DNA from 3 places in the Providencia sp. UF-183 genome. Region 3 is predicted to be linked to each of the others. Evidence: predicted binding sites of a transcription regulator. Region 3 holds the regulator's gene; each other region holds the start of a gene.
What was found. Region 3 encodes CRP, which controls carbon source genes, mostly activating them, when cyclic AMP is high. Its sites were predicted from a motif close to ATGTGANNNNNNTCACAT; they were not measured.
Positions count from the first base shown of each region.

Region 1 (13,676 bases), on a different contig from region 3:
CATGGATAACGACAGTTGCTTGTTTGAGTAGTGCTTCGATGGTTTTCAGCTGTTTGGTTACTGAGGGGCGCGGTTTTAACTGCCACTTTTCAGGAATAATCGGCAAGTCTTGTAAATTCCAACGCGCATAACGAGGCTCATAAGCATCGGGCTCAGCCTGTTCAAGAAGGTGACCAATGCACCATGTGACCGTTTGGCCATCACCGCATTTTATAAAGCCATCCCCTCGTTGATGAGGTTTTGGCAATACATCGGCAATCGCCCTAGCGAGACTCGGTTTTTCCGCAATAAACAAACGCATGAATTAATCTATCACTTCAACTAATGGGACATTGTCCTGATGGGGGAGCAATTTGCCGATAGACTGTAGCAAAACACCTTGCTGCTGTGCAATCTCTTTAATTTTAGCAACTTCTGACGGTTTTACAGCAATCAATAATCCACCCGAGGTTTGCGGATCACACAATAACTGACGCTGCATGTCACTCATCGGGCCAATAAGATGACCATAACTATCAAAGTTACGTGATGTTCCACCTGGAACACACCCTGCTTCTATATATTTTTCCACATCTGCAAGTTTAGGTACTTTTGTGAACGATACTTGAGCACGAACCCCAGACCCTTCGCAAATTTCGCTTAAGTGACCAAGTAAACCAAAACCCGTCACATCTGTCATCGCAGTAACGCCTTCGATTGGAGCAATCACTGCGCCGAGTTTATTCAGCTGGCACATGGTTTCTGCAGCAAGGTGCTGGTGCTCTTCTTTGAGTAAGCCTTTTTTCTCAGCAGTCGTTAACACACCAATGCCCAGTGGTTTTGTTAAAAATAACTCACAGTCCGCGGTTGCAGCGCTGTTTTTCTTCACATATTCCGTGTTCACGACGCCTGTGACAGCCAAACCAAAAATGGGCTCGGGCGCATCAATAGAGTGACCACCAGCAAGAGAAATTCCTGCATCTGCACAAGCTGCACGGCCACCTTCAATCACTTCACGCGCAACCTCAGGAGGCAATTTGGCGATCGGCCATCCTAAAATCGCTATCGCCATAATCGGCTTGCCACCCATGGCAAAAATATCGCTAATGGCATTAGTTGCCGCAATGCGTCCGAACTCAAATGGGGAGTCAACAATTGGCATAAAGAAATCAGTAGTACTGATGATCCCAAGGCCATTACCTAAATCGTAAACGGCGGCATCATCCTTCGTTTCATTACCAACCAACAAGTGTGGGTCATGAAATTTGGCCTGCTCTGTATGTAAAATTTGTTCTAATACTTTTGGGGCAATTTTACAGCCGCAACCCGCACCGTGACTGTACTGCGTGAGCCTAATTTTCTCAGTCATAATTGTTCCCTTAAAAATGTGTGATAAAACCGTTCATCTCTGGGATTTGAACTTTGGTTGGTGCTTTAAGTTCTGGCGTGCCTAAATAGAGAAAACCCACGATACGGTCATTTTCTTCACAGCCTAACCCTGCACGTACAATTTCATCCTCTGTCCATGAGCCGGAACGCCAAATCCCACCAAAACCTTGTGCTACCGCAGCCATTTGCATCGCTTGGACAGTGCAGCTCGCTGCAACAAGTTGCTCCCATTGTGGCACTTTAGGATGATCTTTAATTTTCGCAATCACGGTAATAATTAGCGGAGCGCGAAAAGGTGCATTACGTGCTTTTTCTTCGACTTCTGCACCTAACCCACCTTCAATCGCTGCTTTTTCAAGCAATTGGCTAAAACGTTTAATGCCATCACCTTGCATGATAACAAAATGCCAAGGGCGTAATGCACCGTGGTCTGGTGCTCTCATACCTGCCGCAAGAATATTGTTGAGCTCTTCGCCTTGTGGCGCGGGTGTAGTGAGCCTGGAAGCTGAACGACGGTTCAACAAAAGGGTTAAAGCATCCATATTTGTCTCCGATTAAGAGTAGACTGATTTGATAATCATTCAATCAGGTAATTATACCCACACAACCTATTGTTATAGTAAGCTTATCGTTAAACTATGACTTTGCTTGACGATTAACGTGAGTTGCATTAATTAGATTATTAATTCATTGAATTATATCATTTGTCATGAGTGAAAAATATCATTGTGACATTGTATATCGCGCATAACGGATTTGTTATGCATAAAAAATGATTCATTAGTAAATAACTGTATTGCTAATGAATGAATTAGAAAGCAGTATCCAATATAGCTTGCGCCTCAAGACCATCAAAAACATGAGCGCAAAATATGCAGGATAGGAGAAAAAATGCGTCAACTATGGGACATCCTCGCCACCATCTTTAAAATCAGTTGGAAGGCACTTAACTTCATTCGAGAATTCGTTTTTAACGCAATTTTCCTTGTGCTGTTCTTTATTGTGATTGGGTCTTTTGCCCTTTATCAATCAGAATCTGAGCCTGAAAAAAATTACTATGGCGCGTTGTATGTGGACTTGCAAGGTGTGGTCGTTGACCAAGTTTCTGCTCCAGACCCATTTGGGCGTATGAGCCGTGAATTATTAGGCACCTCAAATAACCGAATGCAAGAAAACTCCCTATTCGATATTGTCGACACCATCCGCACTGCGGCCGATGATGACCGGATTACGGGGATGGTTTTGCGCCTTGATAACTTAGTGGGAGCGGATCAGCCTTCCCTCGCTTATATCGGTAAAGCGATTGCACAATTTAAGAGCAAGGGTAAACAAGTTTACGCAGTAGGCAGCCATTTTTCTCAGCCACAATATTACCTTGCAAGTTTTGCGGATGATATTTACCTCACCCCGCAAGGCTCCGTTGGCTTATATGGCTTCGCGACAAACAGTATTTACTACAAGTCTCTGTTAGAAAAACTGAAAATTAGCAGCCATATTTTCCGTGTCGGAACGTATAAATCTGCGGTTGAACCAATGATGCGTGATGATATGTCCCCTGAAGCACGCCTAGCGAATCAACAGTGGTTAAATGCACTATGGAACAATTACTTGGATGCGTTAGCGGCTAACCGTAAAATGACTAGTTCACAAATTTTCCCTGGTGCAGATGCTATTCTTAGCCAGCTACGTGCAGTCAAAGGGGATAGCGCTCAATACGCATTAAAACAGAAATTAGTGGATAAAATTTACACCAATGAGCAAGTTGAAGAGCTCCTCAGCAAGCACTTTGGTTGGAATAAAGATGCTAAGCAATTCAATAATATCAGTATCTATGATTATTCCGCTAAGATTGCCGATACCACTGCAAACCAAGGTGGCAATATTGCGGTGATCGTGGTGCAAGGCGCGATTATGGATGGCCCTCAGACACCGGGAATTGCCGGTGGTGATACCATTGCAGCGCAAATACGTGATGCCCGCCTTGATGACAATATTAAAGCCATTGTCCTACGAGTGAATAGTCCAGGAGGAAGCGTTAGCGCATCTGACCTTATTCGTAGCGAATTAGCCTCTGCCCATGCAGCAGGTAAACCTGTTGTTGTTTCTATGGGCGGCATGGCGGCATCAGGCGGTTACTGGGTTTCCACGCCTGCGGATTATATTATCGCAAGCCCAAGCACGCTAACGGGTTCAATTGGTATCTTTGGCGTAATTAATACATTTGAAAAATCACTGGATTCTATTGGTGTATACACTGATGGGGTTTCCACCTCACCACTCGCTGATATTTCCCTCACCAAAGGGATCAACCCACAATTTGCCGATATGATGCAAATTACCATCGAAAATGGTTATGACACCTTTATTAACCTCGTGGCAAAAGCGCGAAACAAGACTCCTGAGCAAATCGATAAAATTGCTCAAGGCCGCGTTTGGATTGGTCAAGATGCGCTGAAAAATGGCCTTGTCGACCAACTGGGTGATTTTGATGATGCGGTGGATAAAGCTGCAGAATTGGCTAAACTGTCCGATGTGCAGCTAGATTGGATGAAGCCAGAGTTGTCCTTTATGGATCAACTTCTACTTGAGTTAACCAGCAATGTTCAAGCGGCAATGCCAGATGTTCTGCAAGTCTTTTTACCACCTGCTGTGGCAACCGATATTCGCCAACAAGCTCAATTTTTCTTAAAAATGAATGACCCACAAAATCGTTATGCATTTTGCTTAAATTGCGCTGAAATTAATTAATTCACATCCCCCTCTCACTTCCGGGAGGGGATTTCTCTCACAGTATACTCAAATTACCTCATTTCAATCTGCCAATTCGCAATTTAACGATAGTAATACACCTGTAATTACGTCAAAATTCAGATAATTATTTTCACTTCTCCATGCGCGAATAAATTAGGTAACCAAATGCAGAAGAAATCTATTTATGTTGTCTATACGGGCGGTACTATCGGCATGCGCCACTCACCACAAGGCTACATCCCTGTCTCGGGTCATTTACAAGCGCAATTGGCTCAGATGCCTGAATTTCACCGTCCAGAAATGCCTGAGTTCACAATTCGTGAGCACCAACCGCTAATCGACTCTTCTGATATCACACCTGAAGATTGGCAACTCATTGCCGATGACATTCGCCAAAATTATGAACTATATGATGGCTTTGTTATTTTACATGGCACAGATACCATGGCGTTCACGGCATCTGCACTTTCTTTTATGTTTGAGAACTTAAAGAAACCAATTATCGTGACAGGGTCACAAATCCCACTGGAAGCGTTACGTTCTGATGGGCAAACTAACCTATTGAATGCGTTGTATTTAGCAGCGAATTACCCGATTAATGAGGTCGGGCTATTTTTCAATAATAAATTGTACCGCGGTAATCGCACAGTCAAAGCTCACGCAGACGGTTTCGATGCTTTCAGCTCACCGAACTGCTCCCCGTTGATGGAAGCCGGTATTCACATTCGTACTTTCAATGCTTGCCCTGCACCTATTGGTGTGGGTGAATTCAAAACCCATCGCATCACCCCGCAACCTATTGGCGTTGTCACACTCTACCCTGGGTTATCGATTGAGATTGTTCGTAATATTCTTCAGCAGCCCGTCAAAGCATTAATTCTGCGCTCTTATGGTGTTGGAAACGCACCTCAGCAACCTGAGTTACTGCGTATCCTACGTGAAGCCACCAATCGTGGGATTATTGTGGTCAATCTAACACAGTGCATCTCTGGGCGTGTGAATATGGAAGGCTATGCCACAGGTCATGCCCTTGCAGAATCAGGGGTCATTAGCGGTTATGACATGACTTTTGAAGCGGCCTTGAGTAAATTACATTACTTACTAAGTCAAGATTACACACCTGCGCTGATCCGCGAATTAATGCAAAATAATTTACGTGGTGAATTGAGCTACGCTGATGAATAACTGAGGAAATGATGAAAACGGCCCTATTGTTAGTCGATTTACAAAATGATTTCTGTACAGGCGGTACGCTCGCCGTGAATGAAAGTGAACATGTTATAGTCGTAGCCAATAAGGCAATCACGGTTTGCCAACAAAAAGACATCACCGTCATTGCGAGTCAAGATTGGCACCCTGCGGAACATTTAAGCTTTGCGGAAAATTCAGGTACACAAGTTGGCGATATCGGTGAACTTAATGGATTACCGCAAGTGTGGTGGCCCGTGCATTGTGTCCAAGGCGAGCAAGGTGCGGATTTTCATCCCCGATTAAACACGCAAGCCATCCAAGAAACGTTTACCAAAGGTGAAAACCCACAAGTTGATAGTTATAGTGCTTTCTTTGATAACGACAAAGTGAGCCAAACACGCTTACATGCATGGCTACAAGCTCAAGGGATCACCCGCTTAATGATTATGGGGATTGCGACCGATTATTGCGTTAAATTTACGGTGCTTGATGCCTTAAATTTGGGCTACAGTGTCGACGTGCTAGTGGATGGCTGCCGTGGGGTTAACTTAACGGCTAATGACAGCCAGAATGCGTTAATCGAGATGGAACAGCAAGGTGCCAAACTTATCACATTAGATGATATCGTCTAATCGTCCATTATCTTCGGCAATATTTTCTCAGGCTCGGTGTCCCTTGAGAAAATATTGCCTTTTGGCACTCCATTAAAATACTGCAGTTTAACTTAATCGTTATTTTGCGGTTTGAGTGTGGCTAGCATTTCCCCTTGGAACATCGTTTTGAGCTCTTGCTTACTCTTCATGGTGATTTCACCGTTTGTCCCTACCGTCATATGCTCAGGGTTATGGTTGTTACGCGATTGCCATAGCATGACCATCTGTAAGCTATGTTCTTTCTGCTCCGCCGTTAAAGGAACCCCATCAGGCCATTTCCCTAACTCAACCGCGGTGACAAGGCGCTCATAAATTTCCGGGGTCATCACTGCAAGTAATTGTTCAATATGTTTTGGGTCGACTTCTACGCTCACGGCACGCTCCTTCGAAAATGTAAACTGACGTTTAATTAAACTGCTTTTTTATTTCTAGCTGAATCGTTATTGCCTGCAAAAGCTGAAAGTAAAAAATAAACTTCAGCACCCTTCAGCTGCCTATCCACGTGTCTTTTCACCTGACTCTTCATCCAAAAAGCTTAAGGATGCTGAATTAATACAGTAACGTTGTCCCGTTGGCATAGGACCATCAGGAAACACATGCCCTAAGTGTGCATCGCAATTTTGACAGCGAACTTCGATGCGGTGCATCCCATGAGAGAAATCTTCGATGTATTTGATGGCATGGTCGTTCACTGCTTCATAGAAGCTCGGCCACCCACAACCTGCATCAAATTTGGTCTCAGACATAAATAAAGGTGTACCACAGCACAGGCATTCGTACACACCCTCTTTACGGTTATGCAATAATTGACCACTGAATGGCGGTTCGGTGCCCGCTTGCTGTGTAACATAGCGCTGCATCTCATTTAAATCTGAAATATCAACGTGTTGTTTATCTTTCTGTGACATGACTTACCCACGTATTTAAATAGTTTGTTCGGTTGATGACTATCATGCTGTAATTTTTAGCAACAAAAAATTAACAACATTTTTTATAAAACTATTCTAAACTAAGAAGCATCTTACTTTCCGTTTTGATTTGTGAAGCGTATCACATATATCACTGATAGATGGTTTCATTATGCCGTACAATCCCGATAATACGTGCGGCTGTATTTGCCGCTGAAATGGCTGACAAATAAGCAGTTAGTGGTATCAGAATTGATTTTTTTCAATAATTGACACGATTCCGCTTGACGGCTGGCAAGGTTTTGGTAACTTTAACTACAACTTAATTCACGAATAAATAGCTGGTGGAAATACTATGACTATCAAAGTAGGTATTAATGGTTTTGGTCGTATTGGCCGTATCGTTTTCCGTGCTGCACAAGAGCGTTCTGATATCGAAATCGTTGCTATCAACGACCTGCTCGATGCAGAATACATGGCTTACATGCTGAAATACGATTCAACTCACGGTCGTTTCAACGGTACTGTTGAAGTTAAAGATGGTCACCTAGTTGTAAACGGTAAAAAAATCCGTGTTACTGCAGAAAAAGATCCTGCAAACCTGAAATGGAACGAAGTCGGTGTTGACGTTGTTGCTGAAGCTACAGGTATCTTCCTGACTGACGAAACTGCACGTAAACACATCCAAGCAGGCGCGAAAAAAGTTGTTCTGACTGGTCCTTCTAAAGATGACACCCCAATGTTCGTTATGGGCGTTAACCACAAAGCTTACGCAGGTCAAGAAATCGTTTCTAACGCATCTTGCACAACTAACTGCTTAGCTCCACTGGCTAAAGTTATCAACGACAAATTCGGTATCGTTGAAGGTCTGATGACCACTGTTCACGCAACAACGGCAACTCAGAAAACTGTTGATGGCCCTTCTCACAAAGACTGGCGTGGTGGTCGTGGTGCTGCTCAAAACATCATCCCATCTTCAACTGGTGCTGCTAAAGCTGTAGGTAAAGTTATCCCTGAGCTGAACGGCAAACTGACTGGTATGTCTTTCCGTGTTCCTACTCCAAACGTTTCAGTTGTTGACTTAACTGTTCGTCTGGAAAAACCAGCAACTTACGCACAAATCTGTGATGCTATCAAAGATGCGGCTGCAGGCGAGCTGAAAGGCGTTCTGGGTTACACTGAAGATGACGTTGTATCAACAGATTTCAACGGTGAAAAACTGACTTCTGTGTTTGATGCTAAAGCAGGTATCGCACTGAACGATAACTTTGTTAAATTAGTTTCTTGGTATGACAACGAGACTGGCTACTCAAACAAAGTATTAGACCTGATTGCTCACATCTCTAAATAAGAGCTGTTAAGTAATTAGTCTGACTGAGCCGCCTATTGGCGGCTCTTTTGTATCATATCGAATACTGCATTAACATTTTCACTCACCTCATTTATCTTTAATCCATTATTCGATACTGTATAAACATGATTTTCGTAAGATTTAAGATAAGTGCCACACATCGCACAAATCTGCCACACGCAAAACGTATAATGCGTATTCATTCTGTCTCCACTAACACAGGCCGATACCATGCACGAAAAAATTTTTGCTCTACCCGTCATTAAACAACTTTCTGCCTATATCACCCAACGTCAATTAGGTGACTTGCCACTGATTGTAGTTTCTCACCCAAAAGTACGTGGTGCAGTGAGTCTACAAGGCGCTCATCTCATTGATTGGCAGCCTGCAGGGCAAAAGCCGTGCCTCTGGTTAAGCTCTGAAAGTGCGTTTAAAGACGGTGTGGCTATCCGTGGTGGTATTCCTATCTGTTGGCCATGGTTTGGCCCTGTAGCAAGCCCTAGTCACGGATTTGCGCGTATTTTACCTTGGCAGTTTACTGCCCATAATGAACATGATGATGGCGTGATTTTAACTTTCACGCTCACCGACACAGAATATACTCGTAAACTCTGGCCCCATGAGTTCACCTTGATTTTGCGAATGAAACTCGGTGAGACCTGTGAGCTTGAGCTCGAAAGTTATGGTGATTTTGAAACGACAGCGGCATTGCACACTTATTTCAATATCAGTGATATCCATAAAGCCACTGTTTATGGCCTTGGTGGTCATTATTTCGATAAAGTCGCCGATAAAGAAGTGTATGAGTCTGAACCGTTAAAATTCAATAAACATACTGACCGCATCTATTCAGAACCTGAAGAGTACAGCCTTCTACGCGATGATGGCTGGAACCGCACGATTGAACTACATCATTATCATAATAGTGATGTGGTGTGCTGGAACCCTTGGGCGGAATTATCATGCAGCATGCAAGACATGCCGAATAATGGTTATAAACAAATGGTCTGTGTTGAAACGGCCAGTATTAATGTGCCAATGAAAAGTGATGCGCAGCACCCTGCTCGACTATCTTTAGTGATGGTAAGCCGCGATAATAAACCGCAAGATTGATATTGAGATAAAATAAAACCCCAGTAGGATCACCCTCTGGGGTTTTATGATTGTTAACGACACATTAGAATGTGTAAGTTACACCCGTCCACATAATCGCAGAAACGGATTTGTTAACCATTGGGCTGTCTTTAACTTCACTCGGTAGGCGGTCAACACGCCCCATCGCAAATACAGTCCAATTTTCGTCGAAACGGTAGTTACCTGTGACTTCCATATACGGCGTCCAGCTTGAGCCTGGGTTATAGCGTTTTAAACCACTGTTACGGGATTCTTTTGAAGAAACACCATACTCATAACGGTTTTGATTTTTGCTATCCCATTTGATACCCAAGCCCGGTGTGATTGACCATTTGTCACCTTCGAAACCATACAGGTACGCAAACTCACCACGAATACCGTTGCTTATCCCAAGGATGTCACCTGAAATATTGGTGCGCAGTGTTCCCCAGTCCGCTTTATGGCGATAAGTTAAACCTGACATGACAGTATCACGGCGACGGTCTAATTCACGCATCGCTTTGTCATCATTGTCTTTAGGTTTGAAAAATTGTGGGTAATAAAATGCATCTAAAGACAGTTGATCTTGCGTGTCATTCCACAGGTAGTATCCCGCCGCTAATGTATGAAAGTAAAAGTTTTCACTGTCATAATTTACAATGGGTACTGGTGTAATGTAATCACGAGACTTGATGCCTTTATATGGCGTAGATTGTGCCAATACTGAGCCACCAACAGACCATGTACCCGCTAAAGCAGCACTAGATAACACGCTCAACGTCACAGCAAGTGTGGTTAATTTAATTGTTTTAGACATATTTAAACCTAAAAATAATGAGAGACGGATCAACGTTATATGTTATATCAATATGGAAAGATTCCCAATATTCATAATCTAAATCACATTTAAAGCTAAATCTGTGAAATTATTTACAGCATTGGTTAACAATTATTCTACGCTTTTTTCGTAATGAACAGGAACTCTTTTTGCAAGGGCACACATTAATTCATAACCGATCGTCCCCGCGGCTTGTGCCACGTCATCTACGGGTAGGTTTTGTCCCCACAATTCGACTTTTGTTCCTAACTTCACATCATCACAGTGGGTAATATCAATCGTCAGCATATCCATGGAGACAGCACCGAGTAAATCACAGCGCGTTCCGTTACACAAAACGGGCGTACCATTCGGTGCATGGCGAGGGTAACCATCCCCGTAGCCGCAAGCCACTGTCGCAATACGCATGGGTTTTGATGACGTAAATCGACTACCATAGCCAATCGACTCTCCAGCCGTAATATCGTGTATCGCTATCACTTCTGATTGCAACGTCATGGCAGCTTTTAGTGAATATTGATGCACATCTGCTGATTTACCACTTGGCGATGCGCCATACAGTAAGATCCCCGTCCGTATCCAATCATATTGCGTATCTTTATGCCAAAGTGTCGCCCCCGAATTAGCAATGCAAGTTTGTAGAGACAAGTGGCTAAATTGCTTAATTTGTTCAAATGGTTCAGCAACCCCTGTATGCGTATCTGAATTAGCAAAGTGACTCATTAATGTTACTGAGGCAACATTTGGCATACCCACCAGCCGTTGAACAACCGCTTGATACTCTGTGGCAGTAAAACCTAAACGATTCATCCCACTATTGAGTTTTACATACACCGAAATTGGGGAAGATAACTGTGCATTTTCAATGGCATAAAGTTGCCATTCACTGTGTACACTGGTGGTTAAATGATATTGGTCGATAGCGCCTAAATCTTGCGGCTGAAAAAAGCCTTCAAGGAGCAAGATTGGCCCCTCCCAACCTTCCTCACGCAACAAAATAGCTTCTTGAATATCTAACACTGCGAAACCATCTGTCGCTTTTAATGCGGGCCAAATGTGTTTAATGCCATGACCATAACCATCCGCTTTCATGACTGACCATATTTTTGCTTGCCCTGAATGCTGACGCACAACGGATAAATTATGTTGTAAATTGCCTAAATGAATAACAGCACTAATTGGGCGTGGCATCTCAATTCCTTAAATACATGTCTATTTTTATGTCAGCACATTGGTTATCTAACCTAAATAAATTAACGCGCGGGGTTTAAATGCCCACCTGCCACTAATTTCGTATTAAACCCATCTAAATACCGTGATACTGATAAATCATCAGAGGCAATATCAGGTGTATTTCCTGAAATTAAATCCGCCAGCAATTTGCCCGCACCGCATGCCATTGTCCAGCCTAACGTGCCGTGCCCCGTATTCAAATATAAATTGCTATACGCGGTTGGCCCGACAATCGGTGTACCATCTGGCGTCATAGGTCTGAGCCCTGTCCAAAATTGCGCTTGGCTGATATCACCACCACCTTGATACAAGTCTTGTACCACCATTTTCAATGTTTCACAGCGTTTTTTTAGGATCTCTAAATTAAAACCAACCACTTCTGCCATGCCACCGACACGAATGCGTTCGTCAAAACGTGTCACTGCAATTTTATAGGTTTCATCTAAAATGGTGGAGGTTGGCGCTCTTTCGGCATCAATAATTGGCATTGTCAACGAATAGCCTTTGAGTGGATAAACGGGGATTTTAACCAATTTTTGCAATATTGCTGTGGAATAAGACCCCATGGCCACCACATATCTATCCGCTTGCAGGATCTGACCATCAATACGCACACCACTTACGCGTTGGCCTTCCGTTAGAATTTGTTCAACTTGCACACCAAATTGGAATTTTACCCCTGCATCACTGGCCATTTTAGCGAGCTTCTTAGTGAATTGTTGGCAATCCCCAGTTTCATCATTTGGCAAACGCAACCCGCCCGTCAATTTGTGTTTTACAAATTCGAGCGCAGGCTCTGCTTTGATCAATTCATCAGAGGTTAGCAATTCATACGGCACGCCCTCTTGTTGTAACACAGTGATATCGTTCGCGGCATTATCAAATTGCTTTGCAGTGCGAAACAGTTGCAGCGTGCCCCCTTGGCGCTCCTCATAATGAATTCCGATATCATGTCTAAGTTCACGCATGCAGTCACGGCTATATTCAGCAATACGAACCATTCGGCTTTTATTCATTGCGTAATGCTGAATATCGCAGTTTTTGAGCATTTGCCACATCCAGCGTAACTGAAACAGCGACCCATCTGGACGAATTGCCAGTGGCGCATGCTTTTCAAACATCCACTTCACGGCTTTCAGGGGAATTCCTGGGGCACCCCATGGCGTTGCATACCCGGGTGAAACTTGTCCTGCATTGCCCGCACTGGTTTCTTCAGCAACATCGTACTGTCTATCCACAACAATAACTTCATGGCCTTCTTGCGCCAAATACCATGCTGTTGTCACACCAATAACACCTGCACCTAACACGAGAATTTTCATAGGGCCCTCAGCCGCGAAATGATGAATTATTCATTAGAATAATATTCTAGTATTCTTTTGCCAATGCAGTGAATTAACACTTTTAACAATTCAGATAAAAAGTTCAATTATTGTCACAATATATTTACAATATGGATTTTTATTCTAATAGATGGAATATAATAAAATCCATTTAAATCATAATTATCAATGAATTACAATAAGAATTGAAAATAAACCTAAAAATCAAAATGATATTTTTCAGTATAATCTATCAAAGAGTAAGAACTTACTGTCGATTACCTCACACTCACCAACGCCCACTTTAAAAGCCAATACATCGTTAATTGCAATATTCATAGAATATTATTTTAATTAAACGTTTTATATCGATTGTTATAGCGTACATTCCCATGAAGAACGATAAAACGCACGTCTTAAAAAGACTAACAATAAAAAAGCCAGCAATCATCGTTGAATGCTGGCTTTAATCATTGAAATTTTGGTTATGCTATATGCTTAACGAATATGGGCTAAATCAGATGGCATATTGCCTTGCATTGAATGCCAAATCAGGCCACTTTCCTTACCGTAATTACGTACACATTCCATAATACGGTCATAGGCTTGCTCACGGCACAGGTGGCTCAGTTGCTGGTAAAAGCTTAATGCTAAGCGCCTTGCTTCCGGGTTAGAAAAATAATACCGGCCAACACGGGTATACAAACCTCTTAACCCATTAATAATCAGCCCATAAATTGGGTTACCTGACGCAAAAGCGAGACCGCGGAAAATGTTATAATCCAAATCGCTAAATGCATCAGAATTGTCTTCCACTTTTTCTCTGCCCGCTAATACTTCTAAAGACTTTTCTGGGTTGTTCCGAAATGCTGTTCGGATAAAAATCGCGGCAATATTTGTCCGTACCGCCAGTAAATTATCAATCAGTTGCGGAACTCTATCGTGATC
Region 1 is NZ_JBSICD010000007.1:62,853-76,528, forward strand. Features, by position in the region: gene AC4IFT_RS08485 (DNA topoisomerase III) at 1-301, opposite strand, end outside; gene selD (selenide, water dikinase SelD) at 305-1,348, opposite strand; gene AC4IFT_RS08495 (NAD(P)H nitroreductase) at 1,359-1,910, opposite strand; gene sppA (signal peptide peptidase SppA) at 2,260-4,116, shown strand; gene ansA (asparaginase) at 4,285-5,304, shown strand; gene pncA (bifunctional nicotinamidase/pyrazinamidase) at 5,316-5,942, shown strand; gene AC4IFT_RS08515 (YeaC family protein) at 6,035-6,337, opposite strand; gene msrB (peptide-methionine (R)-S-oxide reductase MsrB) at 6,458-6,871, opposite strand; gene gapA (glyceraldehyde-3-phosphate dehydrogenase) at 7,227-8,222, shown strand; gene AC4IFT_RS08530 (D-hexose-6-phosphate mutarotase) at 8,454-9,335, shown strand; gene AC4IFT_RS08535 (MipA/OmpV family protein) at 9,400-10,152, opposite strand; gene alr (alanine racemase) at 10,285-11,364, opposite strand; gene AC4IFT_RS08545 (D-amino acid dehydrogenase) at 11,427-12,728, opposite strand; gene fadR (fatty acid metabolism transcriptional regulator FadR) at 13,227-13,676, opposite strand, start outside.
Region 1: a site for CRP is predicted at 7,002-7,019, ahead of msrB (peptide-methionine (R)-S-oxide reductase MsrB). Genes of this name have one in related genera too.

Region 2 (9,387 bases), on a different contig from region 3:
GGTTGCTGCCGCGACCATGCGCATAACCACACAGCTGATGAACCGCATGTTGTTCGTTTCCGCAACCCACAAGACGGTTCTGTGATTTTTGATGATAAAATTCGTGGCCCAATTGAATTTAGCAACCAAGAGTTAGATGATTTAATTATTCGTCGTACTGATGGCTCACCAACGTATAACTTCTGTGTTGTTATTGATGACTGGGACATGGAAATTACGCACGTTATTCGTGGCGAAGATCATATCAACAACACGCCTCGCCAAATCAATATCCTAAAAGCATTAGGTGCGCCAGTACCTGTGTATGCTCACGTTTCAATGATTTTAGGTGATGATGGCAAAAAACTGTCTAAACGCCATGGTGCAGTTAGCGTCATGCAATACCGTGATGATGGTTACCTGCCACAAGCGCTACTGAACTATTTAGTGCGTCTGGGTTGGTCCCACGGTGACCAAGAAATTTTTACCATTGACGAAATGAAGGAGTTTTTCAGCCTTGATGCTATTAGCAAATCAGCAAGTGCATTTAATACTGAAAAGCTGCAATGGTTAAACCATCATTACATCAATACATTACCTGCTGAAGAAGTGGCGGTGTACCTTGCATGGCATATTGAGCAGCAAAATATTGATACCAGCAATGGTCCACAATTAGTTGAGCTAATCAAATTACTGGGTGAACGTTGTAAGACGCTGAAAGAAATGGCTGAATCTTGCCATTACTTCTACCAAGACTTTGAAGAATTCGATGCTGATGCAGCGAAAAAACACCTGCGCCCTGTTGCTCGCCAGCCATTAGAAGTGGTTAAAGATAAATTAGCCGCAATCACTGATTGGACCGCAGAAAATGTCCACCAAGCAATTGAAGCTACTGCAACTGAATTAGAAGTCGGCATGGGTAAAGTGGGTATGCCTTTACGTGTTGCTGTAACAGGTGCTGGTCAATCTCCGGGCCTCGATGTGACTGTCCACGCAATTGGCCAAACGCGTTCTATTGCTCGCATTGATAAAGCCTTAGCGTTTATTGCTGAACGCGAAGCATCTGCCCAATAATTGATGCTATCCCTGCCCTCATTTCTTGGGGGCAGTTTTTCCTTTCTTATGTTTATGCTTACGTTGATTGCAAAATGCTCTATATTTCAGCAATTAAACGGAAAAACCGATTATTTTATTGACACTCCTATCGAGCTTGAATATGATGCCTCCCGTCCAAAAGATTTTGTTTGGGGCTATAGCTCAGCTGGGAGAGCGCTTGCATGGCATGCAAGAGGTCAGCGGTTCGATCCCGCTTAGCTCCACCATATTTCGCCTTCCTTTATTAATTTCCTTTTGCTTCCGTTTTTATCCAATTTATAAATTTAATGATTTCTGGCCTTTCAATTGTTTCAGGCAGCATCACCAAATAATAGGCAAACCTAGCGGGCCATGGCTTATCAAGCACTTGCACTAAGCGTTTCTCTGCAATTTCTTGCATGGCATACTCTTTAGGTACCAACGCCAATCCTTGCCCAGCAATTGCAGCACGGATCAGCAAATAATCATCGTCAAATGCACTTCCGCGTTTTGCTTTTTCGTTGTATTCCACCCCATGAGCCGCCAGCCAAAGCGACCAATCCATACGGTCGTTATCTTGCAATAATGGGTAATTAAGACAGTCCTGAGGGGTTTCAATCACTGCGCTAAGCGGAAAATTTGGACTCATCACTGGCAATAAAACGGGGCTTATTAGCTGCTCACTGACTAAATTTGGGTAATTCCCTAGCCCATGGCGAATAGCAATATCGACTCGCTGTTGGTGCAAATTAACCAATGTTGCAGAGGCCTCAATATGCACTTCTATTTCAGGGTGTAACTGGGTAAATTTCCCCAAACGAGGCACTAACCAAGAAGCCGCGAACGAAGGAACTGTGCTAAGAGTGATCGTTTGTTCTTGCTGTATATTTTCAAGCACATACATAGCACCCTCGATTTGTTCAAACGCCTGCAACAATGCAGGGTAAACTCGTTGCCCCGCATGTGTTAACTCCATACTGTGATGACTACGCACAAACAAGGCTACCCCCACCCGCTCTTCTAACAAACGAATTTGCTGGCTAACAGCCCCCGAGGTCACACCAAGAAAGCTCGCAGCCTGCTTAATACTTTTATGTTTTGCCACTTCAGTGAAAGCGCGTAAGGCAAGTAAGGGGAGCACTGGATTCATAGTTTAGTTTTTCTAAATTCAAGTTGAGTTTATATGGTTTTATTTTCTTCATTAAAAAACCAATAATCAAAAGTAAATATCAATATATCCAGATAAAAACTAGAAGGCAACTATGCTTGAACTTTATACCGATAGCTCCCCAAATGGATTCAAGATAACCATAGCATTAGAAGAACTAAACTTGGATTATCACCTTAACCATATACAGATTTCCCGAGGGGATCATCAACAGCCTGCTTTTTTGCAGCTTAATCCTCACGGTCGTATCCCTGTCCTTCATGACCCACAAGCGGATATTACCCTATTTGAATCCGCGGCTATCTTACTGTACCTCGCAGAGAAAACAGGCAAACTTTTACCTAACACGCCTAAACAGAAATGGGAGGTCATCAAATGGCTACAATTTCATTCAGCCAGCCTTGGTCCGATTATTGGCCAGTGGGTCAATTTCGCAATTTTCGATAAATCAGTTAAACCAGATGTGGTTGAACGTTATTTCACAATGACACACAAAGCACTCAAGGTATTAGACCAACAATTGCAAAATAACCCCTTTATTGCAGGAGATAGCTATACGATTGCGGATATTGCTAACTTTGCTTGGCTACATATTGCGGAGGTGATTGACTTCGACTTTAGCCAACACACGCATTTATTTGAGTGGTACCAACGCATTGCAGCAAGGCCTGCTGTCAAAAAAGGCATTGCGCTCCCAGCCCCTGCAACTGAAGCATAGAATAGGAAATTCACTTGTGAATACAACGGCTTTTTTACCGAAAACGAAAGCATTACCTTCGACTTCATTTACTAACCATATTGGTTACCGCCGCATGTTCGCCCCTGATAAACTGACATTGGGGATCTTTCTTCCCTTACGATTTTATCAAGGAGATGAACAAGTATTAAAAGGGCAAATAGAACTAATTGAATATATTGACCAAAAGAATTTTGCTGCGGTCTGGGTACGAGACATTCCCTTATTCGACCCCATTTTTGGTGATGCAGGGCAACTTTTTGACCCACTGACTTATTTATCGTTTATTGCTGCCAGAACAAAGCAGGTTGCACTCGTCACCGGTAGCTCTATTTTTTCACTGCGCCACCCAATTGATTTGGCCAAAGCTGCCACCACTATCGACCAACTTTCTGGTAACCGCTTAGTGATGGGAGTAGCCTCTGGGGATAGAGCCATTGAATACCCAGCTTATGGGATTGATTACGAACAGCGGGCTGCTCGTTTTGCTCAGTCGATTGATTACTTCCGCCAGCTGATACAGCGCGGCTCTCTGGAAATTCAGTCACCTTTAGGCACAATAAGCCGCGCAGAATTGTTACCTAAACCGGTTGCAGGGCAAATTCCCTTAATTGTGACAGGTTCATCTGGCCAATCCAAACAATGGGTAGCGGATTACGCTGATGGTTGGCTATCCTACCCTGAAGCCACCAGCCACTCTGAAGGGGCAATCCGGCTAGGGCAGAAAATTGAGGCATGGCGCTCCCTCATTCCAAACAACGATTTCCGCCCACACATGACGAACGAATGGATTGACCTTGTAGATGACCCGAACTACCCAAGAACACCGTTGCGTGGAGGGTTTACCCTGCGTACTGGGCGCCACGGTTTGATTCAATTGCTTGAAGAATGGCAAGATGCGGGGGTAAACCATGCCGCATTAGGTATTCAATATTCACAGCGCCCAGCGGCAGAGGTTCTACAAGAAATGGCGGAGGATATTTTACCGCACTTCCCAAGCCACCAAGCAATACAAGGAAAACCTGTAGACTGGTAATGTTTAGTAGGCGCCTTATCTTGCTACATAAGGTGCCTAAAAGAATCACTGTGCTGTATAACCACCATCAATGGGAATAAATGCACCCGTTATAAAGCTGCTGTCCGTTGATAATAAAAAAGCCACCACATTAGCTATCTCTTCTCTTTTCGCCATCCGCCCCATTGGATGTGTCGATGCCATCCAATCTTGCGTATCCTGTGGTAGCATCGCAATATTCGGTGTTTCAACATAACCAGGCCCTACGGCATTAATCCGTATACCTTTTTTGGCATTCTCTAACGCAGCTGAGCGTGTAAGCCCTAATACCGCATGTTTGGCCGCAGTATAAGGTGCAATACCCGCTATCCCTGTCACACCATTGCAGGCAGATAAATTGACGATTGCCCCACCGCCGCTGCGATGAATTGCAGGTATGGCGTATTTCAAACCATGAAATGTCCCTGTGATGTCTGTTTCAATCACGTCATGCCATGCCTCTAATGGGTAATCCTCAATATTTACACCATGCGGGCCTGTCACACCTGCGTTGTTGACTAAAAAATGCAGCGCACCATATTTTGCTTCTATCTGCTTAATGGTTGATTGGAAATCCTTTGCATTTGCCACATCCATTTTTATTGCACTAATACGCTCCTCTGTTGGCGTAATTTCGTGGACGGCTCGCGTTAGGGCCTCTTCATGACGCCCTGTTATAACCACTGTCGCGCCTAATGAGTGCAGTTTTAATGCAATACCAAAACCTACCCCTGTAGATGCTCCTGTTACCAACGCGATTTGGTTTGTGAATTGTTGCATAGCCACCTCAATTATAATTAACTTTAGTTAACTATAATTAATTAACTAAAGTTAATCAATCACTCGTTTTCTTCTTAGTGCCAAGGTATACTTTCCCTGTTGAATAATAAGGAAGAATTTTTATGTCCCGTTCCCTTGAAGACGCATTATCATTGTTGCAATGCACACTGGTTGCACGCCGTGTCAGCTTTACGCCTGAACAAATTACGTGGGGACAATATGATGTACTGGAGATTTTGAGGCTTAAAGGGGATTTAACGCCAAGCCAACTCAGCCAATTACTGGGCATTTCTCGACAAAATTTATCGAAGTTTTTACGGGTATTAAAGTCTTTTGAGTTTGTCGAACAATATCAGTCTGAAGAAGACAAGCGGGAATTGATCACACGTTTAACAGACAAAGGGGCTCATTTTTTACAACGTGCGGCAACAGGCCGAGCAGAAAATGCAGTTAAAGTTAAAGCCGCATTAACGCAGCAAGAACAAGACATTTTTATTCAGTTGAGTCAGAAAATTACTGACGCTTTAGGGCATGAGTGATCTCATCACTTAGCCCGTTTTAACGGCTTTACTAACCCTTCTAACCCTTCAATTTTCAAACCAAGGGTCATTTCCATCAACTGCCCAAGCCGCCCAGCTGGGAACTCCCCTTTCTTATAAAACCAAAGAAGGTATTCTTCTGGTAAATCAATCAAAATACAGCCTTTGTATTTACCAAATGGCATATAGGTATTTGCCATATCGATAAGATCTTGCTTTTCCATTGTTGCCCCCATAAAAAAACGGCGTCCTAATGAACGCCGCTCTTAATCTAACACTTTTTTGCGAATTACAATACTAATCCGACAACTGCAGCAGATAAGAAGCTAACTAAGGTTGAACCGTATAGTAATTTCAGACCAAAACGCGCCACTGTGTTACCTTGTTTTTCATCTAACCCTTTGATAGCACCAGCGATGATACCAATTGAAGAGAAGTTAGCGAAAGAAACTAAGAATACAGACAAGATACCAACAGAACGCTCAGATAAGCCACCTGCGATAGCTTGCAGGCCATCCATTGCAACGAATTCATTCGTTACCATCTTGACCGCCATGATCCCACCCACTTGCAGCGCTTCATCCGCTGGGATACCTAAGATCCAAGCAAATGGATAAAACACATAGCCCAGCATAGTTTGGAAGTCGATACCGAAAATAGCAGAGAAAATACCATTAACCATTGCAATCAAGGCGATAAAACCAATCAGCATTGCAGAAACGATAATCGCGACTTTAAACCCAGCAAGAATATATTCACCTAACATTTCAAAGAAGCTTTGGCCTTCATGCAGGTTGCTCATTTGAATGTCTTCTTCACCTTCAGGTGGGTACGGGTTGATTAAAGACAACACCACGAACGTACCAAACATATTCAGAACCAGTGCGGCAACGACAAAACGAGGCTCCAGCATTGTCATGTAGGCACCCACGATTGACATGGATACTGTGGACATCGCGGTAGCCGCCATGGTGTACATTCTGCGCTCAGACATGCGGTTAAGCTGGTCTTTATAGGCGATAAAGTTTTCAGACTGACCCAGTAACAATGAGCTTACTGCGTTGAATGATTCCAGTTTACCCATTCCGTTAACTTTAGATAACACAGTACCGATGATACGGATCACAATCGGTAGGATTTTAATGTGCTGTAAAATCCCGATTAAGGCAGAAATAAAGATGATTGGGCACAGAACTTGTAAGAAGAAGAACGCTAAATTCCCTTCAATCATGCCGCCGAAGATAAATTTTGTCCCTTCTGCTGCGTAACCCAACAAGTGCGTAAATACCCCAGCGACACCCAGAACAAAAGACTCACCAATATTTGATTTCAAGAACAGGTACGCTAATGCAATTTGAATAACAAGCAGTTGAACAACATAGCGAGGACGGATCCCCCTACGGTTACTACTTGCTAAAATGGCAAGAGCAGCGATTACTACTAAAGATAAAACGAAATGCAGGATCGAGGTCATATGCGACTCCAACAAATTTAAGAATCAGTCTATGTGCATATTCTATGTAATAGGTAACATTTAAATGAGACAGATGTCACATTAATATGAAAACTAACTAGGTGTATTTTGCAAAAAGCAGAAGGGGATCACGTTTCAAACAGAGAGAAAGGGACAGATGACCTTTTTTGCACAGAAATTTAATTAAAAATTTAGTTTAGGTCTTACAACAACCTATCAGTGACTTAGTCACCTCACCTTAGTGAGATAACTAAGCCAAATAGAATATAGTTCACTATTCAATATTCAGCAAACGAATCAACTCATCTTCATCAATCACCTGAATACCTAACTCATTCGCTTTTGCTAATTTCGAACCGGCCGCTTCACCCGCAATCACCATATCCGTTTTCTTCGACACACTCCCTGCGACTTTTGCCCCTAAAGCCACTAGCTTATCTTTCGCTTCATCACGGGTTAAAACACTCATCGAGCCCGTTAATACCACGGTTTTACCTGCGAATGGGCTATCAATGTCGGCACTATTAACCACTTTCACTTCTGGCCAATGAATATTCGCTTTCGTGATTAAATCGTTAATAACCGCTTGGTTATGCGCTTCGTGGAAGAAATTTACCACATGCTTAGCGACTACATGGCCGATATCTTGTACGGTTTTTAAAGACTCTTCATCCGCAGCCATAACTGCATCTAATGTTGCGTAGTGCGCCGCCAAGTTAGCCGCTGTCGCTTCACCAACTTCACGGATCCCTAGTGCATAAATAAAGCGGGCTAACGTAGTTTGTTTAGACTTTTCGAGCGCATCAATCAGCTTTTGTGCAGATTTTGGCCCCATTCTATCCAACCCAGTTAACTTGCCTGCACTTAATTGGTAAAGGTCGGCTGGTGTTTGTACATATTCTTTTTCGACCAACTGGTCGATAATTTTATCGCCCATGCCATCCACATCCATAGCACGACGAGACACAAAGTGTTTGAGTGCCTCTTTACGCTGCGCACCACAAATTAACCCACCCGTACAACGCGCAACAGCCTCACCTTCAATACGTTCAATGTCTGAGCCACAAACAGGACACTGAGTTGGAAAGACGATTTCACGGCTATCTGCGGGGCGTTTATCCGCAACCACACTGACAATCTGTGGAATAACATCCCCAGCACGACGAATAATCACCGTATCGCCAATATGCACGCCAAGGCGCTCGATTTCATCTGCGTTATGCAATGTCGCATTACTGACAATAACCCCCGCGACTTGGACAGGCTCCAGGCGTGCAACGGGGGTGATCGCCCCCGTACGCCCGACTTGGAACTCCACGTCTTTCAATAACGTAATTTGCTCTTGTGCAGGAAATTTAAATGCCGTAGCCCAACGCGGTGCGCGGGAAACAAAACCTAACTCCTCTTGGATTGCAATTGAGTTGACTTTAATCACCACCCCATCGATATCAAACCCTAATTCAGGGCGAACTTGTTCGATTTGGTGATAAAAATCCAGTACTGCTTTATGGCCTTGGCGCAGCTGTACATAGTCACTGACGGGCAGACCCCACGCTTTAAACTGCTGCAAACGATCATAATGCGTGTCTGGCAACGTACCACCTTCAATCAACCCAACTCCATAACAATAGAATGTCAGAGGCCTTTTCGCGGTGATGCGCGGGTCAAGCTGGCGCAATGAGCCCGCAGCGGCATTACGTGGGTTAGCGAAAACTTTACCATCAGTTCGACGCGCTTCTTCATTTAACGCTTCAAACCCTTTTTGTGGCATAAAGACTTCACCGCGAATTTCCACACGAGCAGGAATGTTGTCTCCCGTTAAACGTAAAGGGATTGCACGGATAGTCCGCACATTCGCCGTAATATTTTCGCCAACAGTGCCGTCTCCACGAGTTGCTGCTTGTACAAGTTCGCCATTTTCATATAACAAACTCACCGCCAAACCATCAAGTTTCAATTCACAACAAAATGTGAGTTCATCGCGGTTTTTTAAGCGATCTCTAACGCGTTTATCAAAAGCCAAGTAACTCTCTTCATCAAAAACGTTATCCAAAGACAGCATCGGAATTTCATGGCGCACCGTTTCAAATGCGGACAAAGGTGCGGCACCGACACGCTGAGTTGGCGAATCGCTGGTGATAAGCTCTGGATTCGCTTCTTCTAGCGCCTTCAAACGCTGCATCAGTTTGTCATATTCCGCATCAGGAATTTCAGGAGCATCAAGTACGTGATATTGGTATTCGTGATGGCGTAACTGTTTTTTTAATTCTTCGATTTCGTTTTTGGTAGTCATGATCCACTCGTAAAGATAAAAAACCCCCAATCAAGGGCTGACGCCACAAGAAATCAGGCATATTGAAAGCCAGATTATTGATTTTCTGGCTCGGTGATAAAATTAGTTAATGTGGGTTTTTACCGTAAGTTCAACACCCAGCGCTTTCATCACGGCTAACGTGGATTTTAACGTAGGGTTACCATCTTCACTAAATGAGCGATATAACTGCTCACGGGAAAGCCCCGTTTCTGCCGCGATTTGGCTCATACCCTTAGCTCTGGCCACAATGCCTAACGCTTTCGCAATGT
Region 2 is NZ_JBSICD010000005.1:987-10,373, forward strand. Features, by position in the region: gene gltX (glutamate--tRNA ligase) at 1-1,053, shown strand, start outside; tRNA gene AC4IFT_RS05660 (tRNA-Ala) at 1,226-1,301, shown strand; gene AC4IFT_RS05665 (LysR substrate-binding domain-containing protein) at 1,319-2,203, opposite strand; gene AC4IFT_RS05670 (glutathione S-transferase family protein) at 2,316-2,939, shown strand; gene AC4IFT_RS05675 (LLM class oxidoreductase) at 2,956-3,993, shown strand; gene AC4IFT_RS05680 (SDR family NAD(P)-dependent oxidoreductase) at 4,039-4,791, opposite strand; gene AC4IFT_RS05685 (MarR family winged helix-turn-helix transcriptional regulator) at 4,914-5,330, shown strand; gene AC4IFT_RS05690 (DUF3820 family protein) at 5,336-5,554, opposite strand; gene AC4IFT_RS05695 (NupC/NupG family nucleoside CNT transporter) at 5,620-6,804, opposite strand; gene ligA (NAD-dependent DNA ligase LigA) at 7,079-9,097, opposite strand; gene AC4IFT_RS05705 (addiction module antidote protein) at 9,200-9,387, opposite strand, start outside.
Region 2: a site for CRP is predicted at 6,869-6,886, ahead of AC4IFT_RS05695 (NupC/NupG family nucleoside CNT transporter). Genes of this name have one in related genera too.

Region 3 (8,881 bases):
GATGCACGGCAAAACATCCGCAATTCATCATAACCATCAAGGCGTGTTCAAAGGTTTGAACCGGCCACTGACGGTGACTCGCTATCACTCTCTGGTTATTGCCGCAGAGACACTTCCTGTTTCTTTTGATGTATCAGCTTGGTCACTAAATAACGGTGATGTTGATGAAATCATGGGGATACGGCACAAAACCTTGCCAATCGAAGGCGTTCAGTTTCACCCTGAAAGCATTCTGAGTGAACAAGGTCATGAGTTATTGAATAATTTCCTAAAGTATTAGTTTGGTAATATTGTTCATAATAAATTAATTATGCATATTTCACCCTTACCTATTGCTCTTTTGTGATTTTTTATTCATATTTGATGCTTATATTTTCACTTAAGCATCAAGTTAGAGCAGGTGAGGGGTATGACAGAACAACAATCAGTAAATCGGCAGACTTTTGACCAAGTCATGTTGCCTATATTTTCGCCAGCAGAATTTATTCCAGTCAAGGGCGAAGGAAGCCGTGTTTGGGATCAGCAAGGCAAAGAATACATTGATTTTGCAGGCGGAATTGCGGTTTTAGCCTTGGGTCATTGCCACCCAAGTTTGGTCGCGGCCGTTCGTGAACAGAGTGAGAAGCTTTGGCACGTCAGTAATATCTTTACCAATGAACAAGCGCTTAAACTCGCGCAAAAAATGACCCAAGCAACATTTGCCGATCGCGCGTTTTTTGTGAACTCAGGTTCCGAAGCCAATGAAGCGGCTTTTAAACTAGCACGTCGTTATGCCATCACAAAATACAGCCCTTATAAAACCAAAATTATTGCCTTCAAGCAGGGGTTTCACGGGCGCACATTATTTACCGTTTCGGTCGGTGGACAAGCTAAATATGCAGATGGCTTCGGGCCAAAGCCTGCGGACATTATCCATGTGCCTTTTAACGACCTTGATGCGGTTAAAGCAGTGATAGATGAGAATACCTGTGCGGTTGTTTTAGAGCCTGTACAAGGTGAGGGCGGTGTCACTGCGGCTACGTCAGAATTTCTGCAAGGTGTTCGTAAACTGTGTGATGAAAATAACGCCTTATTAATTTTCGATGAAGTGCAAAGTGGAATGGGGCGTACAGGTAAACTATTTTCATATATGCACTATGATGTGACACCCGATATTTTAACTACGGCAAAAGCATTGGGCGGTGGTTTTCCAATTAGTGCAATGATCACCACAGAAGAAATCGCGAAAACCATGGAAGTCGGTTCTCATGGGACGACTTATGGTGGTAACCCATTAGCTTGCGCGGTAGGTAATGCGGCATTTGATATTATTAATACTGAAGAAGTGTTAAAAGGTGTCGAAAAACGTCGCGAGCTATTCGTTGCTCATTTAAATAAGCTGAACGATAAATATGGCATTTTCTCCGAGATCAGAGGAATGGGGTTATTAATCGGCGCGGAGTTAGATGGCAAACTATTAAACCGTTCGAAAGATGTTTTGCAAGCCAGTGCTGTAGAAGGCTTAATGATGTTAAATGCAGGCACTAATGTACTGCGTTTTACGCCTTCACTGATTATTTCTGAAGAAGAAATCAACAGCGGTATGGCGAAATTAGAGACGGCGATCGGGAAGTTGCTGAAATAAGTGAAAGATAAGTTGCAGAATGATTTCTGCAACTTATTAAAAAATTGTTTTTTATAACGGCTATTGAGCTGGTAATGGCATTTTTTTCATCTTAGCTTGGTCCTCTAACCGTGCTTGTAATTGCTCTTCTGAGCTATTACTGGGTATTCCAGCAGCTAGGCATTGAACTTTATGTTCATGTGAATATTTATTTACTTTTTTATTCTTGGCTAAAGGGTATTTATTTTTTAGTTTCTCTTTTTTTTGAGCTGTTTTTTTCTCATTAACCTTAGTGTCTGGTGTAAGGTTATTAGCCTCATTATCGGAACTGTAACCAGAAGATAATGAAGTGAGACTAATAGAGGTCATCATTTTCTCTTTATTAGCAAGTATTTCCCTTAGTGCTTTAATTTCATGATCTTTTATATCATTTTTAAGCTTTAATTCATGGAACATACTTGTTGAATTAATTTTGTTTTTAACTAACTCATCTATTAGATTATATAATGAATTATTTTCAAATATTAAATTATCAATATTTTCATTGTTTTTTGTGTTTTCTACTTCCGATTTTTTTTCAAATACATCATCAAAATCAAAGTTGTGAGATTCATCATGGTATATAGGCGTATTGTCTTCATCGTAAGTAACTAAAAATTCGCTCATTATTGGTTTTTTTATAGCTAAAATGTTTTTTTCTAGAGCACTTTTATCCAATGTAATATTGTGAATTTTATTTTTTATGTCTTTTAGTTCACCAGTTAGTAAATTTTTTACTGTCGTTTGCATGTTAATTAAACTTTCCAATTTTTCATTCTTTTCTTCCATGTTAATCTCTTTTGATACTTCTTCTTCTAATGAAGAAAGGTATTTACTTTCTTTTTTTAAGTGTGAAATTCCTCTTATTTTTGACTCATATCTTATGGATGATTTCAGATCATCAATTTCGTTTTTTAGCTCTTCTTGTTTATTTGTTAATTTTTCATTTCTGTCTAATAAATCTTGGTAATGTTTAAGGTAGCCTATTGTTTCATTTTGCTTTTCGATGATTTCATCTGTAGCGGGATTTTCACTAAAAAAACTATTCTTATCTAACAAGTTATTAATGGATTTTTCTATTTTATTTGTTAAATCTTTGATGAATTGTGGGATCTTAAAAGATTTTTCTATTAGCTTATTTTCGAGGGTGGATATTGTTTTTTTGTTTGAGTTTAATGTATGGAATAAATTTAATTCTTTTTCCTGTGATTCATTTTCTGTTAGGTTTATGTGAAACTTTGATTCCACATCTTTTTTGTTAAAACGAAAAGATGAGAATGGGTTATTTACTTTTATATTTTTAATTTTTTGTATAATAGTGGGTGTTTCTCTTGTAGCTCCAGTTGATGAAATTTCTTTGTATAGTGAGCTAGTTGTGGTATTGTTCTGGGGATTAGTTTTCATAGTCATATCCTATATTAATACTAAAAAGTAATTTATTAATTAAATATTCATGCTTAATATTGAAATTATTAACCTATTCAATATGTTGGTTTTATCTTATGACATTGTTATGTTGATAAGATGTAATTAATCATTGACTTAATGATGGTTTTAAATGAAAAAAGAAAACACTTTATTGAATGATTTATTTTTTTAATTCGTTCAATAAATTATCATTAATGTGAATTTGTTTTTGTATTTCAAAGATATTATCTTTAAGTGAATTCATTTCCATAATTAGTCTTTTTTCTTTTTTAATGCTATTGCTTATTTTTATTAAGTCAGAGTTTTTAATTGAAGTGACATTCCTATTTAAGTGAGGTTTTCGTTCTTTATGGTCTAATGGCGTAGATTTGTTAGATAGTTTGTAATGTTGCTTGATATATTGTGTTCTTAATGCTGATGTTTTTGTTTGTAATATATTCCCCTTAAAATCAAAAGTGCTTTTAGGTAGAGGGGTTGATTTAGAATGCTCTTGAATATTGTCAGCAACTCTATAGTGTACATATGTAATTTTTTTTTGAGAAAAAGGCGTTGTTTTTTGTTTAACTTGCTCTAATGGGGAATTAACATTAATAATTTCTTTTGTGTTTCTTTGAATTATTAAGGGGATTTTAGTACCGTTTTTATTTTCTAGTTGCCTAGGTGGATGATAGTTTTTTATGATTTCATCCTTTATTTCTGGAGTGTTGATATTAACCCCTGGAATTTTAACGTACCGATATAAAAAATTGGCATATCCATGCATTTCTTCATCAGCGCGATTGAAATTTTCAAAAATTGTCTGATTTTCTTTTATTAGCGAATTGGCATCTTGCTCATTATAAAAAGTAGATGCATAAAACTTATATAATCGACCTTTCAGTTGATCAACTTTATACTTAAATTCGTCAGAGTGTAATAATTTAGTATCCTTTATACTTTCTGAATCACTTTCATAAGCTGAGTCAATGCTTTCTAGGCTACAAGCATGTGATGGTTTAGATTGCCGCTGAGTGGATAATGGTTCTTTTCTCGATGAAGCAGTAACAGTAAAGATTTTCTTTATAAAATCATCGGAATTACTAATGTTTTTAAAAATATCGGAATGACCTGACAAATTGCTAAGTGTAATTTTCATAAATATAACCCTACTTAATATTATAATTATTATTTTATAGAGAGCTAAATAGAGAAAATATAAAGAAACGATACTCATTAAAAAATGATATATAAAATAATCGTATTTTGGGAAAATAGCGTTATATCGATGATACAACGCTATTTGAAAGTGTGCGCCCCACCAAGGGAGTGAGGCGAAAGGTTAATTATCGTGTACCGTAAACAACAATGGTTTTACCATGCGCAGAGATTAAGTTTTGATCTTCCAGCATTTTCAAAATACGGCCGACAGTTTCACGGGAACAACCAACGATTTGGCCAATTTCCTGACGGGTGATTTTGATTTGCATCCCGTCTGGATGCGTCATGGCATCAGGTTGTTTGGCTAGATTCAGTAACGTTTGTGCAATACGGCCAGTTACGTCTAAGAAGGCGAGGTTGCCCACTTTTTCTGACGTGGTTTGCAGGCGGCTTGCCATTTGCGCAGAGAGGCGCATTAAGATATCAGGGTTAACCTGAATCAATTGACGGAATTTTTTGTAAGAAATTTCAGCAACTTCGCAGGCGATTTTTGCTCTAACCCACGCAGTACGTTCTTGCCCTTCTTCAAATAATCCAAGCTCACCAATGAAATCCCCCTGATTCAGGTAGGAGAGGATCATTTCTTTGCCTTCTTCATCTTTGATTAAAACAGCCACTGAACCTTTAACGATGTAGTAAAGGGTTTCTGCTTTCTCACCCTGATGGATCAGTGTGCTCTTGGATGGATACTTATGAATATGGCAGTGTGACAAAAACCATTCAAGAGTAGGGTCTGTTTGTGGCTTGCCGAGAACCATTAGCGTTATCCTCTGTATGTTATTGCAGCCATCCGGAAAGCGTACCAGAAAGGCTGGCTTTAAAGTCACTAGCTTAGCATATTAATTTGTCTTATATACCCTAAATAACAGGAAGAGCAACATTGCATCAACCGCTTTTCATGGTTAGGGTAAACAAACTGATATCAACACTATAATATAATCAAATACAACGTTGAGTTTTGATCTTAATCCTATCAACTAAGTATTGTTTGTAGCATATCCAATACAGAAAGTCTTCCCTGTATCGCTTCAGCAGAATAAAGCTGATATAACATTCATTATATCTATGGAACAATGTAGCCTTTAAATCGATTTCATTTCAAGGGGAATAAAATGGAAGCAAGAGTTAAATGGGTAGAAGGACTCTCTTTTTTAGGTGAGTCAGCGTCAGGCCACCAAGTGATGATGGACGGTAACGCAGGCGATAAAGCACCAAGCCCAATGGAGATGGTATTAATGGCTGCGGGTGGCTGTAGCGCAATTGACGTGGTATCCATCTTACAAAAAGGCCGTAATGATATTACCGACTGTGAAGTGAAATTAACCTCTCAGCGCCGTGAAGAGGCGCCACGTTATTTCGTTAAAATCCATCTGCATTTTATTGTAACAGGGAATGAATTAACGGATAAAGCCGTTGAACGTGCCGTTCAACTTTCGGCTGAAAAATATTGTTCGGTCGCGTTGATGTTGGAAAAAACTGTCGAAGTGACCCATAGCTTTGAAATAAAAAATTAAAAATAAATTTAATTATTATTAATATATTTGAATTTAAAGATGCTTATCTTAATTATTGGTAAGCATCTTGTTTAATAATTAAAAAACAATTTAGCTATGTTTCTGGCTAATGAGTTTTTCGACTATTGGCGTCATAATTAATTCCATCGCGAGACCTAATTTCCCGCCAGGCACGACAATAGTATTCATCGCAGAGATAAAAGAGCCTGATATCATTGATAGCAGGTAGGGAAAATCGATCTGCTCAAGCCCACGAAAACGAATAACAATAAAACTTTCATCCTGTGAAGGAATGGCTTTCGCTGAAAACGGGTTTGAGGTATCCACAGTCGGTACGCGTTGGAAGTTAATGTGGGTACGAGAAAATTGCGGCGTGATGTAGTTAATGTAATCCCCCATCGAACGTACCACTGAATCCATTACCGCTTCTCGGGAGTGCCCGCGCTCAGTGGTGTCACGGATAAGCTTTTGTATCCACTCTAAGTTCACGATAGGCACAACACCGACAAGTAAATCAACATGTTGCGCAACATTGTGCTCAGGTGTCACTATCCCACCGTGTAAGCCTTCATAAAACAGCACATCCGTTTTTTCTGGCAACGATTCCCAAGGGGTGAATGTACCCGGTTGTAAACCATAAGGCACGGCTTCGTCGTAGGTGTGTAGGTATTTTCGTGATTTTCCACAGCCCGTTTTGGCGTAATCCACCAGTGTTTGCTCAAGTAGCGCAAAGTCATTGGCTTCTGGGCCAAAATAACTAATATGGCGGCCTTGTTCTCTGGCTTTACGGATTGCCATATCCATTTCAGGACGCGTATAGCGATGAAAGCTGTCACCTTCTAGCGTAGCAGATTGGATATTTAATTGATGGAATATTTTACGGAATGCTTGGCTAGTTGAGGTCGTGCCAGCACCGCTTGAACCAGTGATGGCAATAATCGGGTGTTTTTTGGACATAGCGGACTCCCTGTGTTGCGCTTATGGCCACTATTTCAGAAACAGCGAACGAAGCGGGTTAGCGGGCTTTAGGCATGAAATTAACGGATTCATGCAATTCTGACCAGACTAGCACAATTTCGCCAGAAACTAACTGCCGTTTCACATCGTTCACTTTATCTTGCAGACTTTTTTCTTGGGCGCCGTAGTCGGTGCCCTCGCGTAACACATAGCTTTCAATCAGATTATCCAGTGTTTCAGGCGCAAGCTCTCGCCAAGGAATAATCATTCTTTTTCCTTATTTAAATAAGGAGTTAGCCATTGTGGAATCCGGGTTTCTAGCCACATTTGAGGCTTTCTTAATGTCCCACTCACAAAGCCCACGTGGCCACCGTGTTCAGTCATTTGATATTCCACGTTTTTAGGTAAATGGGATAAATCAGGAACGACTTCAGGTGCCATAAAAGGATCATCTTTGGCATGAATGATTAACGTTGGTTTCGTAATATAGGCAAGCTTAGGGAGGGCGCTACATTTCTGATAATAATCCGTTGCATCATCAAAGCCATGAATACGAGCGGTGATAACATCATCAAATTCACGAATACGTTTCAGTTGTTTTAGCTGTAACAAATTTAATGGCAAGGAACCGGGGTAGCGAACCAGTTTACGAGTCGCATTACGCTTTAAGCCATTGAGTAGATAGCGTTGATAAAATTGGGAAATCCCTTTTTCCATACGCAATGAACAGGCTTCCAACATTAATGGGGCGGAGACCACAACGCCTGCATCTACATCGGCATTTTGACCGCTTTCAGCGAGATAACACGCTAACATATTGCCACCAAGGGAATAACCGACAGCGGCTGTTGGTGCATCACCAAAAGTTTGTTTTAGCCAGCGTAAGAAATAACGAGCATCATTGGTTTCACCTGAGTGATAGATACGCTGTTGGCGATTGGGCTCGCCGCTGCAACCCCGAAAATGCATAATCACACCTAACCAGCCTTGGTTTTGTGCACTTTCTAGCATACCGTGAGCATAGGGGCTTTTGAAATTGCCTTCTAAGCCATGAAAAATGACCAAACGCGGCTTATGTGCAGCGAGCTCAGGTTTTTCGCTCCAAGCAAGATCGATAAAATCGCCATCAGGCAATTCAAGTCTCTGCCAAAGAGGTTTAATTTTCGGTGTCCTGCGAAAAATTCTTGGCAATAACGTTTGGAGGTGTGGATTCTTAGCCCAACTTATCGGACGAAAGTTTTCTGACATAGCCTTATTTTATTTAATGGGGACTCTTGTGAGTCACATAACATACTGTTATTTTTTTGTGATGCAAGTAAACAAATTTGAGTTTGAGGATTAAAGTATAAATGACACTGGGGCTGATTTTTTCACTTTTTACATTTCTATTCATTGCAGCAGTCACACCCGGCCCTAACAATATGTTGCTGACTTCAAGTGCAGCAAACTATGGTTTTCGCCGTACTATCACATTATGCCTAGGGATCATGCTAGGTATGCAGTCCATACTTTACCTCTCTGCATTTGGGATTGCTGCGCTTTTACTGCTATATCCTGCTATTCATATCGTTTTAAAGATTGCAGGGAGTATTTACCTTTTATGGCTTGCGTGGAAAACCGCAACAGCAAATTATGCACCACTTAAGGAAAATAGCGAAGTGGCAAAAAGCGTGACTTGGTATCAGGGCGGTTTATTGCAGTTTTTAAACCCAAAAGCATGGATGATGGGTTTAGGGGCTGTTGGCGGGTTTAGCCTGCCCGGCGAGTTATTTACTCAATCTATAATTGTGATGAGTGTTGCTTTTGTGATTGTGAATTTGGTGGCAGGCCTTATTTGGATGGGGTTTGGTTCGCTAATTAGCTTGTTTCTTCGTAGCCGCCGTGCATGGTTTATCTTCAACTGGACGATGGGATTGCTGACGGCACTGTGCGTACCATTGATTTGGTTCGAATAATAGATTTATTAACTAAAACAATCTTGTTTTTCAGTTGATTGTTAGGTGGTTATGTAATTGAACAGGGAAGTTATATGGTAACTGTTTCTATTCAGTATTATAAATTTGATAAATTGAATCCAAGTAACGAATATCTTCTTGGTAGTGAGTATACTAAGAATATTGATGAAATTCTTGTTCCTTTAAAT
Region 3 is NZ_JBSICD010000017.1:83,241-92,121, forward strand. Features, by position in the region: gene AC4IFT_RS15760 (aminodeoxychorismate synthase component II) at 1-280, shown strand, start outside; gene AC4IFT_RS15765 (aspartate aminotransferase family protein) at 410-1,624, shown strand; gene AC4IFT_RS15770 (hypothetical protein) at 1,685-3,046, opposite strand; gene AC4IFT_RS15775 (hypothetical protein) at 3,231-4,205, opposite strand; gene crp (cAMP-activated global transcriptional regulator CRP) at 4,393-5,025, opposite strand; gene AC4IFT_RS15785 (OsmC family protein) at 5,380-5,781, shown strand; gene AC4IFT_RS15790 (phosphoribulokinase) at 5,872-6,738, opposite strand; gene AC4IFT_RS15795 (YheU family protein) at 6,797-7,006, opposite strand; gene AC4IFT_RS15800 (hydrolase) at 7,003-7,986, opposite strand; gene AC4IFT_RS15805 (LysE family translocator) at 8,088-8,693, shown strand; gene AC4IFT_RS15810 (hypothetical protein) at 8,768-8,881, shown strand, end outside.